DNA from 3 places in the Streptomyces sp. PSU-S4-23 genome. Region 1 is predicted to be linked to each of the others. Evidence: riboswitches for the same ligand, from Rfam matches in the RefSeq annotation. Region 1 holds a riboswitch; each other region holds the start of a gene.

Region 1 (5,600 bases):
GGTTCCCTGATCGTCTCCGACGCGGGCAACCACGCCTCGCTGATCGACGGCTGCCGGCTCGCCCGCGGCACCACCCAGGTGGTCGCGCACGCCGACCCCGAGGCCGTGCGCAAGGCCCTCGGGACCCGGTCGGGACCCGCCGTCGTCGTCTCGGACACCGTCTTCTCGGTGGACGGCGACGCCGCCCCGCTGGCCGAACTGGCCGCCGTCTGCCGGAACTCCGGCGCCGGACTGCTCGTCGACGACGCGCACGGGCTCGGCGTCCTGGGGTCCGGCGGCCGGGGCGCCCCGCACGGGGCGGGGCTCGCGGGCGCGCCGGACGTGGTGGTGACGGTGACGCTGTCGAAGTCGCTGGGCAGCCAGGGCGGCGCGGTGCTGGGCCCGGCGCGCGTGATCGACCATCTGGTCAACGCGGCCAGGACGTTCATCTTCGACACCGGGCTCGCCCCGGCGGCCGCGGGTGCCGCGCTCGCGGCCCTGCGCCTGCTGCGCCGTGAGCCGGAGCGTGCCGAGCGGGCGCGCGCGGTGGCGACGGCCCTGCACGCCCGCCTCACGGTCGAGGGCCATGAGGCGGTACGGCCGGATGCCGCCGTCGTCTCGGTGCGCGCGCCCTCCCCCGAGCAGGCCGTGCGGTGGGCGGCCGACTGCCGTGCGGCGGGAGTCGCCGTCGGCTGCTTCCGGCCGCCGTCGGTGCCCGACGGTGTCTCACGGCTGCGGCTGACCGCCCGCGCGGACCTCACGGAGGGGCAGATCGAGCACGCCGTACGCGTGATCGGCGAGACGCGGCCGTGAGTCGGCGGAACGGCCGTGCATCGAGCGTCATACGGCTGTGAGCGGATATGACTCGTCCGCAGCGGTGCGGGGAATATTCATCCGGGAATTGACATCGACCGCGGCCGCGGAATGGCGCGCGATCGGCCCCGCCCCGGAAATCGATCAGTCCAGTCCGTCCAGGAACTCCTTCCAGGTGCCGGGGGTGAAGAACAGGGCCGGCCCGGCCGCGTTCTTGGAATCGCGCACGGCCACCAGCCCGGCCCAGGGCCCCGGGCCCGGACGGGCGGTCTCGACACAGTTGTTCATTCCCGTACTGCGACTGCTGCGCAGCCACCGCACGCCGTGCAGGGACGCACTGGAAGGGATGTGCCGAGGCGGTGCTGACATGATGCCTCCTTACGCAGCGCCGGCCAACGCGGCGATGCACTCCAACGATTCCTCGGGTGAAAGGGCGTGGATCCGAAGCGAGTCGAAGGCCTCGCTGTAGGCCTGAAGGTCTTCTTCCCGTTCGAGATAGAGGCTACTCGTCAAGTGGTCTAGAACAACCACGTCCAGATCAGATCTGCTCGGAAATGAGAAGATAACGAAAGGCCCGGTGACGCCGATGTGCGCCCCGGCGGCGAACGGCAGGACCTGGAGCCGCACGTGGGGCAGCGCGGCGGCGTCCAGGAGCCGCCTCAGCTGGCGGGTCATGACCTCCGGTCCGCCGACCTCCCGGTGCAGCACCGCCTCGTCCAGGACGGCGCTCAGCCGCAGCGGAGGATCCGAACGCAGCACTTCCTGCCGGGCCAGCCGCACCTCCACCAGGGTGTCCAGCTTGGCCTCCTCCAGGGTGCCGACGGCGGCGCGCGTCACCGCCCGCGCGTACTCGGGCGTCTGCAGCAGCCCCGGCACCACCGAGGTCTCCAGCGTCCGCATCGCGCAGGCCTGCGACTCCAGGCTGATGAAGTCGCGGTAGGCCGGCGGCAGCACCCCGCGATACGCGTGCCACCAGTTCTGCCGGCCGCCGCCGTCCTCCGAGCCCGCCAACACCATCAGCAGTTCCCGCAGTTCGGGGTCCTCGACGGCGTACGCGTCCAACAGCAGCCGTACGTCCGCCGGCTTGACGCCGCTGGCGCCCGTCTCGATCCGGCTCACCTTCGACTGGTGCCAGCCGACGAGCGTGGCCGCCGCGCCGCTCGTGAGACCCGACCGGGCGCGCAGGGCGCGCAGTTCGGCGCCGAGCTTGCGGCGGCGCACCACTGGTCCGTATTGCATGGGCGGCTCCCTCCGCACGGCGCGCGGTTTCACGGCGACGGTAGAGGATGGGCCGGGGCCCGGCCCAAATACGGTCGGTCGTCGGAGAGTTCACCGCTTCGGGCGACAGATATATGCATATCCCGGGGGAACGCACCCGGGAGAGCCCTGGTGATGGCAGTCTGGCGCGCAGCACCAAGTCCGGGACCGCACCGGAAACCAACCGCTCCGTGTCGGACTCCGGTCCCGTGGGAAAGGGACGACGTCGCCATGGCAGATCATCAGGAAGCATCCGTCACTCTGCCGAGCGATCCCGCTTCGGTCTCCGTGGCCCGAACATATGTCGCCGACGTCCTCGCCGAATGGGGCCTGCCGAGGAACTCCGAGGTCGCCGACACCGTACGCCTCATCGTCTCCGAGCTGACCACCAACGCCGTGCAGCACACCTTCGGGCAGTCGCCCACGTTCACCGTCGACCTCGCGCTCGACCGGGACGAGTTACTCCGCATCGGCGTCACCGACAGCCATCCCCGCTTCCCGAAACGGCTGCCCGCCGCCGTGCAGCAGGACAACGGCCGCGGCATGGTGATCATCCGCTGGCTGACCGCGGAGTACGGCGGCAAGGTGAGCGTGCGGCCCACCCTGGAGGGCGGCAAGACGGTCGCGATCGAACTTCCGTGGACCACCCGGGTCCAGTCCGTCGCGGCGGGAGGGCAGCAGGAGCCGTGACGGCCGCGGCGGCCCGGCCCGGGCCCTCAGACACAGGCGGGCCCCGCCACCCGCCCGAAGGCCCCCCGCGGCGGCACGCGGAAGGCGTGGGGCGCGGGCACCGGCCTCGCCGGTGCGGTGGGCGACCGGGACGCCGCGCAGGGTGCCCGGCCCCGGCGGCACCCCCTCCGCACCGGCTGCGGCCCGCCCGGCGGTCACCGGGAGTGTTCCGGCCCGCCCCGGTCCGCTCCCGCTCCGCGATCCCGTGGTGCCGGCAGGACCCCGCGCCCCAGCAGCCAGGGCAGGACGCGCCACAGGCCCACGCAGACGAGGAACGTCCCCGCGCCCGCGGCGATGCCGGCGGCCCGGCCGAGCGACACATCCACCACCAGGAGCACCGAGCCGGTGAGCGCCAGCATCAGTACGCCCATCCCGATCGTTGCGAGACGGGAGGAGACCCGCACGATGACGGGCTTGGCGTTCTGCTGGAAGAGCGAGCGGTGCAGCGCGGCGGGCGCCGTGAACAGGGCCGCGGCCAGCGCGGAGAGGAGCAGCGTCGTGACGTAGATGACGCGCTGGACCGTGTCCAGGGAGGGGAAACGCGGGGTGAAGGCCAGGGTCAGCAGGAACGCGAACAGGATCTGGACCCCGGTCTGGGTGACGCGCAGTTCCTGCAGCAGTTCGGCGAAATTGCGGTCGGCGCGCTCCAGGGGAGTCTCGCGCCGCGCCTGGTGGGGAGCTCGGTCGGCCATGGTGCACGAGTTCCCGTTACGGCCCTGGTCACGCCACGGCGGGGCGACGGCGCAGCGGGCCGTCGCCCCGCCGGCCGCATCAGCTCACCCGTCCGTACCAGACGCTCTTCGTCCAGATCTTCTGGAGCCTGACCACGTCCCCGGTCTTCGGGGAGTGCCAGATCTTTCCCTTCCCGGCGTAGATGCCGACGTGGTAGATGTTCCGGCCCGAGTGGAAGAACACCAGGTCTCCGGCCCTGCGGTGCGAGGACGAGACATGGTGCGTCCTGTTGTACTGCGCCGCGGCCGTGCGGGGCAGTTTCTTGCCCGCCTTCTTGTAGGCGTAGAGCGTGAGCCCGGAGCAGTCGAAGCGGCGTGGTCCGGTGGCACCCCACTTGTACGGGGCACCCTTCTTCGACGCCGCGACCCGGAGGGCCTTCGTGGCCGGTGTCATGGCGGCCGCGTCGGTGGCGACGCCGGGGACAGCGATGCCGCCGCCGACGGCGGCGAGGGTGAGGGCCGAGGCGGTGCCGGCCCGGGTCAGCAGCGACGGGACACGATTGAGCGCAGCCATGCGCAACCCTTCGTCAGCCGCCTGTGAAGGATGACCTGTCGGATTCGGACTGGCGAAGTAGCCCGGCCGCTCGCGCGGCTTCACCCCAAGGACCGTCCGGATCTCTCCGGTGGCCCGCCTTGCCGGGTCCTCCACTCCTGCCGATCCACTCCTGTCGACCGGTCGTCCGGGCGGCGGCAGGATTCGGCGTCCGCCCGGACCGCCCCGCCGCGGTGGCGGGGGCTTGTCGTCAGGAAGGGATCTTCACCTACCAGGGTCCGAAAATCACAATGGAATCGGTGATTTGTGGCGTTACTCACCACTCACTCGTTCGGGTGGACAACCCTCTTTTCGGGGGAAGTTGAGGGCATGAACCAGGCCCCGACCTGCATCGGAGTCCCGCCTTGCGCCCTGTGGGCAGCCGTGTTGTGCGACTCCTGCGGGCCTGGGGCCGGAGCCGTCTCTACTCCGGTCTGGGGTACACCATTTGGCCCGTTTGAGCCGCGCCGGACGGACGGCCGTCCGTCCGGCATGCCTGCGCAGCGGTCTGTCCGGCTCACCCTTCCGGCCCGGGGCGCGAGGCCGTTGTCCGCCGATTCCCCCGGAGGCGCCGGGGGATCGGCTCATTCCGGTCCGGGCGGCAGGGCGACGCGGCCCGTGCGGCGTTCGCCGTCGAGGACGCGCAGGGCGCGGGCGAGGGTCGGGCCGTGCAGTTCGTGCTCCCCGCGCAGGTGCATCTGCGTCAGCGCGTCGCGCAGGGCCGCGGCCTTGCCCACCAGGGCCTGGGCTGCGCGCAGTCCCCGGTAGGTGTCACCCGAGTGTGCCGGGTTGACACGGCCGAGCAGGTCGACGACATCGAGGTAACGGTCGATCAACTCGGCCTCCGCGCGGGTCAGCGCGGGCAGCGGGGGGAGTTCGGGCGGCAGCATCGGTGGCTCACCTCGCGCCGGGCATGGTGCGCGAGGTCTTGCGGCTGGGGACGACGCGGTCGACCAGCCCGTACGCCACCGCGGCACGGGAGTCGAGGATGGTGTCCCGCTCGATGTCGGCGGCGATGCGTTGCGGGGTCTGCCCCGTGTGCCGTGCGAGCATCTCCTCCAGGCGCCTGCGGGTGCGCGTCAACTCCTTCGCCTGGATGGCCAGATCGGTGGCCTGTCCCTGCACGGGCTCCGGCAGGGAGGGCTGGTGGATCAGCACGCGCGCACCGGGGAGCGCGAGCCGCTTGCCCGGCGCGCCTCCGGCGAGCAGCACCGCCGCGGCCGACGCCGCCTGGCCGAGGCAGACCGTCTCCACGTCGCAACTGACGTACTGCATCGTGTCGTAGACCGCGGTCATGGCGGTGAACGAGCCGCCGGGGGAGTTGATGTACAGCGAGATGTCGCGGTCCGGGTCCAGGTACTCCAGATGCATGAACTGCGCCATCACGTCGTTCGCCGACGTGTCGTCGATCGGCGTTCCCAGGAACACGATCCGCTCGTCCAGGAGCTTCGCGTACGGGTCAAGGGTCCGCTGCCCGTAGCCGGTGCGTTCGGTGAATTCGGGCAGGACATGGCGGGCGGACGGTCGGGTCATGGCTTGCGCCTCCTCGCAATCGCTCC
Region 2 (5,600 bases), 4.4 Mb from region 1:
GGCGTCGATCATCGCTTCGGCGCGCTCGCCGATCCCTCGCTTCGGCACGTTCAGGATCCGCCGCAGCGGCACGGAGTCCTCCGGGTTCGCCAGCACCCGCAGGTACGCCAGGACGTCCCGGACCTCCTTGCGCTCGTAGAAGCGGACGCCGCCGACGACCTTGTAGGGCAGTCCGACGCGGATGAAGACCTCTTCGAAGACACGGGACTGGGCGTTCGTGCGGTAGAAGACGGCGACGTCGCCCGCCTTCGCCTCGCCCCGGTCGGTGAGGCGGTCGATCTCGTCGGCGACGAACTGCGCCTCGTCGTGCTCGGTGTCGGCCACATAGCCGGTGATCCGCGCGCCCGCGCCCGCGTTGGTCCACAGGTTCTTGGGACGGCGGGACTCGTTGCGCTCGATGACCGCGTTGGCGGCGCTGAGGATCGTCTGGGTGGAGCGGTAGTTCTGCTCCAGGAGGATCGTCGTGGCGTCCGGGTAGTCCTCCTCGAACTGGAGGATGTTGCGGATGGTCGCGCCGCGGAAGGCGTAGATCGACTGGTCGGCGTCGCCGACGACGCACAGTTCGGCGGGGCGCAGGTCGTCCTCGCCCGGCGGCACGTCCTCGGGCCGGCCGCCGCCCGCAGGGCCGACCAGCTCGCGCACCAGGGCGTACTGGGCGTGGTTCGTGTCCTGGTACTCGTCGACGAGTACGTGGCGGAAGCGGCGGCGGTAGTGCTCGGCGACGTCCGGGAACGCGCGGAGCAGGTTGACCGTCGTCATGATCAGGTCGTCGAAGTCGAGCGCGTTGGCCTCGCGCAGTCGCGACTGGTACAGCGCGTACGCCTGGGCGAGGGTCTTCTCGAAGCCGTCGGCCGCCGTACCGGCGAAGTCCTCCTCGTCGATCAGCTCGTTCTTCAGGTTGGAGACCTTGGCGCTGAAGGACTTGGGCGGGAAGTGCTTGGGGTCGAGGTCCAGGTCCCGGCAGACGAGCGCCATCAGACGCTTGCTGTCCGCGGCGTCGTAGATCGAGAAGGAGGACGTGAAGCCGAGCTTCTTGCTCTCCCGCCGCAGGATGCGCACACAGGCGCTGTGGAAGGTCATCACCCACATCGCGTTCGCGCGCGGGCCGACGAGCTGCTCGACGCGCTCCTTCATCTCGCCCGCGGCCTTGTTGGTGAAGGTGATCGCGAGGATCTGGCCGGGGTGCACGCCCCGCTGGGCCAGCAGATACGCGATGCGGTGCGTGAGCACACGGGTCTTGCCTGAGCCGGCGCCGGCCACGATGAGCAGGGGGGAGCCGGCGTGCACGACGGCCGCGCGCTGGTTCTCGTTCAGCCCCTCCAGCAGCGCCTGCGGGTCGAGGGCGGGGCGGTGCGCGCCGTTGCGGTAATAGGAGTCGCGGTCCGGCGGCACGTCGAACCGTCCGCCGAACAGATCGTCCGGAACCGGCTCCGCTCCGTGATCGCCGTCGGGCGGCGGTGGCTCCTCCTCGTGGGCCGGGGTGCCCTTGAGGTCCGCCAGGAAGCTGTCGTCAAAGAGGCTGCTCATCGCTCTCCGAGTCTAGGCCGCCCCACCGACAACCGGTTGCCGCCCCGAGAAGTCCGTCCCACCGGAACCAGATCCGGGTACGGGTACGGGTACGGGTATGCGTACGGCTAGGGGGATCTTCCGCAGCCCCCGCCCCGGCGGGCATCGCGCTCCGCGCCTGTCGCATCACCGAAGGTGACGCACCGCCCGGAGGCCGTCCGTCTCCCGCCCCGGCCGCGAACGACGCCCGGGAACCGGACACAGGGCACCACTTCCCCCGACTCCGGGGAAAGGCGGCCAACACGCCGCAGACCCCTCCCCATTGACCGCGGTGAGCCGCACTCATGGTCAAGGTCACGAAAATGTATCGGGCATATCGCACATCAACCTTCACACGGGCCGCACCAGTTGGCTACGGTTCCGGGCGGGCCGCTCGACCCCCACCGGCGAAGGTCGCCGGGCCGCGCGGCCCCCGCCGAGTCCGGCGTGCCCGTGGGCAGCCGGAGCCGGGGACCCAACCGACCTTGGGGTGAATCGGCCAACCACCTTTCGGGGGACGGCCGTAGGGCACACCTTCCGGAACCACCCGCCCGAACCCGACAGCTAACCCGGTAGGCGGTGTACGGAAGGAGTCGCCTCCCATGGCGCCGCACCGCAAGGCGCGCCCCTCGGGCACGCGCATCGCAGGCATACGGACTCCCGCCCTCGCGACGGCGGCCCTCACCTCCGTGGCCCTGCTCTCCCAGACGGCGAACGCCGCGCCCTCCACGGACGGCAGACCGAGCCTCGAGGAGGTCGAGAAGAAGGTCGACGAGCTCTACCACCAGGCCGAGTCCGCCACCGACAAGTACAACGCGGCCAAAGAGAAGACCGCCAAGCAGCGCAAGCGCGTCGACACGCTCCTCGACGACGTCGCCCAGCGCACCCAGAGGCTCAACGAGGCGCGGGACGAACTGGGTTCGTTCGCCGCGGCGCAGTACCGCACCGGGGCCGCGGCCCCCGACACGGCCACCTTCCTGCTGGCCGACTCGCCTCAGGACTACTTCGACCAGACCCAGCTGATGGGCCGGCTGACCAGCCGCCAGAAGGACGCGGTCGACCAGTACGTCACCGAGCAGTCCGCGACGATGCAGAAGCGGCGGGAGGCCGCCAAGAGCCTGCAGACGCTCACCGAGTCGCAGCAGAAGCTCAGAGCGACCAAGGCGGACGTCCAGGAGAAGCTCGCCACCGCGCGGCAGCTGCTGTCCGACCTGACCGCGGAGGAGAAGGCGCGGCTCGCCGCGATCGAGAAGAAGAAGCAGGAGGAGGCCCAGCGTCAGGCGGAGGAGCTGGCGCGGCAGCAGGCGGCGCGGCAGGCCGCCCAGCAGCAGTCGTCCTCGGGCACCACGACCGGCACCTCCGGGTCCTCCTCCACGTCCACGGGCTCCACGTCCACGGGCTCCGGGTCCACGTCCACGTCCACGTCCACGGACACCTACGCGACGAAGGCAGCCAAGGCGCTCGACTTCGCCCGCGCACAGATCGGCAAGCCGTATGTGTGGGGTGCGACCGGGCCCGACTCCTACGACTGCTCGGGCCTGACCCAGGCCGCCTGGAAGGCCGCCGGGGTGACGCTTCCGCGCACCACGTACGACCAGGTCAACGCGGGTACGACCGTCTCGCTCGCCGATGCCAGGCCGGGTGATCTGATCTTCTTCTACGACGACATCAGCCACGTCGGCATCTACATCGGCAACGGCATGATGATCCACGCCCCCAAGCCCGGTGCGTACGTGCGCGAGGAGTCGATCTACTACGACGGCGCGTCGATCATCCACAGTGTGGTGCGGCCGGCCTGAGGCCGTGTCCGCCGATGCCGTCCGGCACGCGCGCGTGGGGTTGTTTTCCGCCTCCCCGCGCGCGTGCCCCGCGCCCGACCCCGGTGTACGTCCCTAGCATCGGGCGCATGTCAGGCACCTCCGCGCTCCGCACCCGGTGGGTGCGGCGTCCGCCCGCCACCGGTGCCGCCGTGCTGGCGACCGGCGTCCTGTCGGTCGGGCTGCATCTGACCGGGTACGAGGTCCTCTCCCGTATCGTCCTGGCCCTGGCGTGCGCCGCCTGGCTGGGGCTCGTCGCCGACGTCGCCGTGCGGCTGCTGCGGGTGCGCGGGCCGTGGGAGCCGGCCCGGGCGGGCTCCCCTACCGCGCTCACCCCGGTCGCGGCGACCACCGTGCTGGGGGCGCGGGTGTCCCTCCTGGGCGCACAGCGGCTCGCCGGGGCGCTCCTCGCGCTCGCCGTCGCGCTGTGGGCGGGCCTGGTGTACCCGGTCCTGCGGCGGGGGGAGCGGCACCGGCCCGGGGCGGTGTTCCTCGGGTGCGTGGCGACGCAGGGGATCTCGGCGCTCGCGGCGGTGCTCGCCGCGGCGGTGGACGTGGCGTGGCCGGCGCACCTGGCCCTGGTCTTCTTCTGGCTCGGACTGGTGTTCTACCTGGTGGGGCTGTGGCGTTTCGAGCCGCGGCAGTTGCTGACCGGTGCCGGAGACCACTGGCTCGCCGGCGGCGGGCTCGCGATCTCCACGCTGGCCGGGTCCCAGCTCATCGCCGCGGCGCACCACGGACCGTACCTCTGGAGCAACGACGACGACGGCGTCCTGCGGGCCACCACCGGCGCCCTCCTCGTCCTCAGCTTCGCCTGGTACGGCGTGCTGGTCGTGGCCGAAGTGCTCCGGCCGCGGCTCGGCTACGACGCACTGCGCTGGTCAACCGTCTTCCCGCTGGGCATGACGGCGGTGGCGACGCTGTCCGTCGCGTCCTCCCTGGGCGTGCCGTGGCTGCGCGGCCCCGGCCGGGTGCTGCTGTGGATCGCGGTGGCCGTCTGGTGCGCGGTCCTCGCGGGAGCCGCCCGCGACGTCACGCGAAGCCTCCCTTCCCCCGGCGAGGCCCAGGACGTCAGACCCAGAGAACCGCGATGAAGATGTTCACACAGGTCAGTGCGCCCACGAGGCCGAAGAGGGGCGCCTGGACCCTCTCCTCGTCGCGCTTGACGTAGACCAGCCCGAGGATCACGACCAGCACGGCCAGCTTGATGCCGATCTTGACCATGTTGAGCGTGTAGTCCTGCGCCTCGTTGACGCCGACCAGGGCGACACCCGTCACGAGCATGGTCAGCGCGCCGTGCAGCATCGCGGGCACGAAGCGCGCGGTGCCCTGGCCCATGGCCTTCATCTGGGTGAGGAACCCGCCGAGGAGCGCGCCGATGCCGATGATGTGCAGACCGACGAGGAAATGGGTGAGTACGTCCATGGCCGGAGCCTAATCAGGGCTCCTACGGCGCCCGACACCGGCCCGGGGGATGTGACGGTGCTCGCACCGCCCGTCTCCCGACAGCATCCCGCGCGCGTCCCGGCGGCAACCCGACTGCAAGCCGACCGCATTCCGCCCGCAATCCGCCCGCGTTCCGCCCGCAATCCGCCCGCAATCCGCCCGCATATATGCGTCCCATAGCAGTGCGTCACCGCCCTGTCGCCCGGAACCGCCGCATCGGTCATCGCACAGCGTGAAGCCGTAGAGCCCAGGACGGGATCACGGTCACATACGGTCACCAGGCGGTCCGGTCACGCCAGTTCCGCACATTGCGTCACCGAGCCGTCACGCTCCGGATTACCGTCCTTCCCCAGGTGACCGGCTCCCCACCGCCGCCCGGACCAGGGGCGGCCGTCGGCCACTCCCGCCGGGAAGATCCGGCGGCGGCCCGTTTCCCCTGTGCGGGCCGCCGCCGGAGCCGTCGCAGCGCCCGACGGCCCCGGTGGCCGTACGAAAGGACGTGACGTCGAGGTGGCAGCGCACCGCAGGACCGCACCGCGTTCGCCCGGCGGGGGCAGGGCCCGTACCGCCGCCACGATCGCCCTGGCGGGTGCGGCGTCCATGACCGGCCTCGACGGAACGGGCCACGCCGAGCCACCGCTCTCACCGGCACAGGTCGAGGCCAGGGTCGAGGGGCTGTACCACGACGCGGAGACCGCGACCGAGAAGTACAACGGGACGAAGGAGCAGGCCGGCCGGACCCGCGAACGGCTCGGCGCGCTGCAGGACGAGGCGGCCCGCCGGACCGACCGG
Region 3 (5,600 bases), 3.7 Mb from region 1:
CGCGGAGCATCTGTCCGGCGGCCGTGTAGTCGCGGGCGTCCTCGGGCAGGCCGAGCGCGGCGTTCGCCTCGTAGGTGTCCAGGCCCCGGTCCTGGAGGGCGTAGGCGTCGAGTTTGTTGTAGAGGCCGATGCCGCGGCCCTCCTGGCGGAGGTAGAGCAGCACGCCGCCGTGCTCGGCGATGCGCTCGACCGCCTCGCGCAGCTGGGGTCCGCAGTCGCAGCGTGCCGAGCCGAAGATGTCGCCGGTCAGGCACTCGGAGTGCAGGCGTACCAGCGGCGGCCTGCCCTCGGGTGCGCCGAGGACCATGGCCACGTGCTCCTGGCCGTCGGCGAGTCCGTGGAAGGTGACCAGGTCTCCGGTGACCGTGTAGCCGTCGCCGAAGCGGAACGGGACGGTCACGCGGGTGCGGACCGTGGCGGTGGGGGAGTCGGTCGAGTGGCTGCTGTCGGCGGCGGCATCGGATGCCGCCGCGTCGCCTGGCTCGCGCATGTCTGTCACCCTTCTCCGGCCGCCGGGTCGCGGGTCCGGTATGCGCTTCCGCTGCGTCGGACGCGCCGTTGTGCTTCAGATTTGAAGCACAAGCTCGGTGGGAGACAGTAACCCTGCTTTAAAGTTCAAGCAATCGATTTGGGGGGACTTTGGGGGAGTTACGCCCTCGACGAACGCCGTCGCCAGGGCGGCGCGCCGCATGGCGATTGCTCCTCGTCTCCCTGGAGCGCCTCCGTGATCCGGCCGCAGATGGCCTCCAGTTGGGCCACCTGCTCCGGCGACAGGTGGTCGAAGACGGCCGCGCGGACCGTGTCGGCATGACCCGGCGCGGCACGCTCCAGCAGCGCCCTCCCCGCGTCCGTCAGGACCGCGATGCTGCCCCGCCGGTCGGTCGGGCAGCCCTCCCGGCGGACCGTGCCGTCCCGTTCCAGGCGGGTGACGGCGTACGTCAGCCGGCTGCGGGTGATCTTCAGGCTCTCGGCGAGGTCGGTCATCCGCATCCGGTGGCCGGGCGCGTCGGAGAGGTTGGCCAGGACGGAGTAGTACAGGTGCGGCATGCCGGCCTCCTGCTGGAGGTGCCGGTCGATCGCGTCCTCCAGGAGCCACGACGCGGCGAGGTACGAGCGCCAGGCACGCTGTTCCTCGCGGGTGAGCCAGCGGGTCGTCATGACCGCAGTCTAGTTATTGTTTAAAAGTTGAACCAAGTGTGCGCGCCGGGGCGCATCGGATCAGACTGCTGTGTCCCGGCGCAGCGAATCCCGACCACTGGAGCGCACCTCATGGCCCACCCCTACGTCCTGTTGTCCGCCGCCGTCTCCCTCGACGGCTTCCTGGACGACACCGGGCCCGAGCGGCTCCTGCTGTCCGGGCCGGAGGACTTCGACCGGGTCGACGAGGTCCGGGCGGGCAGCGACGCGATCCTCGTCGGCGCGGGCACCGTGCGCACCGACAACCCGCGGCTGCTGGTCAACTCCGCGCGGCGGCGCGCGGCCCGGGTCGCCGCGGGGCTGCCGGAGTACCCGCTGAAGGTCACCGTCAGTGTGTCCGGGGACCTCGACCCGGAGGCCCTCTTCTGGCACACCGGCGGGGCGAAGACCGTCTACTCGACCGGCAAGGGCGCCGAGCGGCTGCGCGGGCGGCTGCCGGCCGGCGTGGAGGTGGTGGCGCTCGGGCCGGACATGCAGTGGCGGGACGTGCTCGGCCACCTCGGGGACGTCAAGGGCGTGCGGCGGCTGATGGTCGAGGGCGGCGGGCAGGTGCACACTCAGCTGCTGCGGCAGGGGCTCGCGGACGAACTGCAGCTCGCGGTCGCGCCGCTGTTCGTGGGGGAGGCCGGCGCGCCGCGGATGTTCGGGCCGGGGGCCTATCCCCCGGGGCGGATGCGGCTGGTCGAGACACGGGCGGTCGGTGACGTGGTCCTGATGCGCTACGTGCCCACGGCACCCGGGACCGGGCGGCTGGCCTCCGCCGCGGACCGGCGGTGGCTGGAGGCCGCCTGTGAGCTGGCGGCGCAGTGCCCGCCGTCCCGGACGGCCTTCAGCGTGGGAGCGGTGATCGTCGCGGCCGACGGCACGGAACTGGCACGGGCGCACTCCCGGGAGGGCGGCGACCCCGTGGTCCACGCGGAGGAGGCGGCGCTGGCCAAGCTCGACCCGGCGGACCCCAGGCTGGCCGCCGCCACGGTCTACAGCAGCCTGGAGCCGTGCGCCCGCCGCGCCTCCCGGCCCGCGCCGTGCGCCCGGCTGATCATCGACGCCGGGGTGCGACGGGTGGTCACCGCCTGGCGTGAACCGGACACCTTCGTGGCGTCCGCGGACGGCAACGCGCTGCTGGCGGCACAGGGCGTGGACGTGGTGGTGCTGCCGGAGTACGAGGACCTGGCGAAGGCCCCCAACGCCCATCTGCTGCCCCCGGCCACCCGCACATGACGCCCGGGGACCGCATCCCACCCCGCCCCGCCACCGCCGGCGCGGCGCCGCGCCAGGGCCGCGGACGGCCGGAAAACGCTGGTGAAGGGCCCCGCGCGGAAAACCCGTGTGCCTCCTTCAGCGCGCATGGCGTACACTGATCTCACCGACGCGGGGTGGAGCAGCTCGGTAGCTCGCTGGGCTCATAACCCAGAGGTCGCAGGTTCAAATCCTGTCCCCGCTACTGATGGCCGAGGGCCGGAGTCCGAAAGGGCTCCGGCCCTCGTCGTGTGCCACGGCCCGCCGCGGCCCCGCCCCGCCGCCACCCCGGCCATACGCCCGCCATACGCCCGCCATACGCCCGCCATACGCCGGTCATACGCCGGTCGGCCCACAGCGGTCGCCCGCCGCCGCCCTTCCGGGGAAGCCTGGACAGGTGGTGCAAGGAGGCACGGGGCGGTCCGAGCGGCCGAACGACCAGGACGACGGCGGGCGACGGCCGGGAACGGCGTACGACCGGGCCGGTGTCCGGCCCCCCGCGGGGCGTGACCGGCCCGGTGACCGGCCGTCCGGCGCCCCCGGGCCCGATGCCGGTGCCGGAGAGGTCCTGCCGCCGGCCCGCCTCGGGGCCGGCACCCGCCGGATCCCCTCTGCGCGCCTGGCCGTACGGGCCCTGCCCGCGCTGCTCATCGTCGTCGGTGTCTGCTTCGACTACTTCACCCCGTCCGACCTCACCGCCGGCCCCCTGCTCACCGCCGCACCGCTCGTCGCCGCGCCCCTGTACTCGCTGCGGGGCACCGTCCTGACCGGTGCGGTCGCCGTCGCCTCCATCCTCGCCGTCCACCTCGGGCTCGGCGTCCTCGGGGAGGTCAACGAGATCACCGAGGCGGTCACCGTCGCGACCGTCGCCGCCCTCGCCGTCCTCCTCAACGTGCTCGTCCGCCGCAACGACAGACGCCTCGCCTCCGCCCGCGAGATCGCCGAGGCCGCCCAGCGCGCCGTGCTGCCCGAGCCCGCCGCGCGGATCGGCGGGCTCGACATCGCGGCCCGGTACGAGGCGGCGCAGGCCGACGCCTTCATCGGCGGGGACCTGTACGCCGTGCAGGACTCCCCGCACGGGGTACGGCTGGTCGTCGGGGACGTGCGCGGAAAGGGCATGGGGGCCGTGGCCGCCGTCGCCGTCGTCATCGGCGCCTTCCGGGAGGCCGCCGAGCAGGAGTGCACGCTGGAGGCCGTGGCCCAGCGCCTGGAGCGGGCGCTGTCGCGCGAGGGCGTCCGGCGCGGCGGACCGGACGCCCTCGAGGGGTTCACCACCGCCGTCCTCGCGGAGATCCCGCACGGCCGTGACACCGTCCGCGTCGTCAACCGCGGCCACCCGGCCCCGCTGCTGCTGCTCCCGGACGGCACGGTGCGCGAGATCGAGCCCGACGAGCCGGCGCTGCCGCTCGGCATCGGCGACCTCGGCAGCCGGCCGGACCGTGCCGAGGAATGGGACTTCCCGCCCGGGGCGACGCTGCTGTGCTGCACCGACGGCGTCTTCGAGGCGCGTGATGCGCGCGGCGGGTTCTACGATCCCGTCGGCTGTCTCGCCGGCCGCGTCCGCACCGGCCCGGGCGCCCTGCTGACCGCCGTCACCGAGGACGTCGCCCGCCACACCGGCGGCCGCGCCACGGACGACATCGCCCTGCTGGCCGTGCACCGGCCCGACCGGCCCTCAGCGTCGTCACGCCATGTGAACGGATGACGCCCCTGCGCATAACAACTGATGCACCGTCAATAACGGTGGGGCCCCCGAGGCGTGGCCAAGTCGCCCCATTTAGCCCGTTCCTGGCATGAAAGTCCAGGTCAAAAGCATCAGAGATCTGATGGAACGGCTTGGAATCCGGGCCCCGCGTCTATTAACGTTCGATAACGCAGCGCGGTCGTCCCAGCCGTCACAAGAGGCGGCTCCGTGCGCGTGTGCCGAATCCCGCAAGGGAGCCGGGGAACCACCACCTTGGGGTGAATCGGGCGGAAGCCGCCGTGGCAGCACGGCCGGTGACGCCCGTAGGAGACCTTCCTGCTCCGAACCCGTCAGCTAACCCGGTAGGCCAGTAGGAAGGAAGGAGTGCGCCCACGTGGCGTCCAACGGGCCTGCCCAGAGCACCTCGTTCGCTCCGAACGGCACTCAGACGTTCGGCTTCGCACCCCGTACCGACGAGGGCCCCTGGGAGGAGTGGAACCCCACCGAGGAGTCCCTCCGCCCCGTACGCGGCCGGCATCGCGTCACCAAGCAGCGCGGGGGCGGGCTCGCGCGCAGCTCCACGGTTCTGGGCGTCGGTGTGATGGCCGCCGTCGGCGCGGGCGGCATGGCCACCGCGCAGACCGGCAAGCCCCCGGTGTCGATATCCATGCCGGACCTGTCCTCGGTCGCGGACTCGGCCAAGGCACTCCTCGGCGAGGACTCCGGCGCCCCCAAGGGCTCCGCCACCGCCCTCAGCTCCGCCGGCCTGACCACCGCCGACGCCGCCGCGGGCAGCGCGGACGCGGGCGAGGCACTGCGCGCCCGGATCCTGCAGCAGGCCGAGTCCCAGCAGGACCGGATCGACAGCGCGGCCGCACAGGCCGCCGAGGACGCCGCCGCGAAGAAGGCCGCCGAGGCCGCCGTCAAGGCGCAGGACGCCGCGGAGGCCAAGGCCGCGGCCGAGAAGCAGCAGGCGATCGAGGAGGCCAAGAAGAAGGCCGAGGCCGCGCGACTGGCCGAGCTCGCCAAGCAGTACGCGCTGCCGACCTCCTCGTACACCCTGACCTCCCGCTTCGGCGACGCCGGTTCCATGTGGTCCTCCGGCTACCACACCGGACTCGACTTCGCCGCGCCGACGGGCACGCTCATCAAGGCGGTCCACAGCGGCACCATCACCGAGGCGGGCTGGGCCGGTTCCTACGGGTACCGCACCATCCTCACCCTCGACGACGGCACCGAGCTGTGGTTCTGCCACCAGTCCTCGATCAGCGTCAGCGCGGGGCAGAAGGTGGCCACCGGCGACGTCATCGGCCGCGTGGGCGCGACCGGCAACGTGACCGGGCCGCACCTGCACCTGGAGGTGCACCCCGGCGGCGGCGACGCCATCGACCCGCTGGCGTGGCTGCGCAGCAAGGGCCTCAACCCCTGACATCCCCCTGAGGCGCCGGGTCCGGGCCGTTCCCGGGCCCGAGGCGCCGCT

Evidence for each region. A riboswitch is a leader RNA that binds a small molecule or an ion and turns the genes downstream of it on or off. The one in region 1 is predicted to bind cyclic di-AMP.
Region 2: it holds a riboswitch for cyclic di-AMP, as region 1 does, so the genes downstream of both, ACZ79I_RS24285 (C40 family peptidase) here and ACZ79I_RS04995 (C40 family peptidase) in region 1, are expected to answer to the same signal.
Region 3: it holds a riboswitch for cyclic di-AMP, as region 1 does, so the genes downstream of both, ACZ79I_RS21390 (M23 family metallopeptidase) here and ACZ79I_RS04995 (C40 family peptidase) in region 1, are expected to answer to the same signal.

The regions. Positions count from the first base shown of each region.
Region 1 is NZ_JBVMUU010000002.1:921,180-926,779, reverse strand. It holds gene ACZ79I_RS05020 (8-amino-7-oxononanoate synthase) at 1-792, shown strand, start outside; gene ACZ79I_RS05015 (DUF397 domain-containing protein) at 937-1,161, opposite strand; gene ACZ79I_RS05010 (helix-turn-helix domain-containing protein) at 1,171-2,031, opposite strand; gene ACZ79I_RS05005 (ATP-binding protein) at 2,281-2,739, shown strand; gene ACZ79I_RS05000 (DUF6328 family protein) at 2,934-3,470, opposite strand; gene ACZ79I_RS04995 (C40 family peptidase) at 3,550-4,023, opposite strand; cyclic di-AMP (ydaO/yuaA leader) riboswitch at 4,027-4,222, opposite strand; gene ACZ79I_RS04990 (hypothetical protein) at 4,626-4,931, opposite strand; gene ACZ79I_RS04985 (ATP-dependent Clp protease proteolytic subunit) at 4,939-5,574, opposite strand.
Region 2 is NZ_JBVMUU010000002.1:5,277,909-5,283,508, reverse strand. It holds gene pcrA (DNA helicase PcrA) at 1-1,527, opposite strand, end outside; cyclic di-AMP (ydaO/yuaA leader) riboswitch at 1,970-2,139, shown strand; gene ACZ79I_RS24285 (C40 family peptidase) at 2,148-3,344, shown strand; gene ACZ79I_RS24280 (tellurite resistance/C4-dicarboxylate transporter family protein) at 3,452-4,456, shown strand; gene ACZ79I_RS24275 (hypothetical protein) at 4,434-4,787, opposite strand; gene ACZ79I_RS24270 (C40 family peptidase) at 5,319-5,600, shown strand, end outside.
Region 3 is NZ_JBVMUU010000002.1:4,649,761-4,655,360, forward strand. It holds gene ACZ79I_RS21365 (GTP cyclohydrolase II) at 1-490, opposite strand, end outside; gene ACZ79I_RS21370 (MarR family winged helix-turn-helix transcriptional regulator) at 649-1,158, opposite strand; gene ACZ79I_RS21375 (dihydrofolate reductase family protein) at 1,270-2,418, shown strand; tRNA gene ACZ79I_RS21380 (tRNA-Met) at 2,568-2,641, shown strand; gene ACZ79I_RS21385 (PP2C family protein-serine/threonine phosphatase) at 2,834-4,141, shown strand; cyclic di-AMP (ydaO/yuaA leader) riboswitch at 4,348-4,504, shown strand; gene ACZ79I_RS21390 (M23 family metallopeptidase) at 4,515-5,549, shown strand.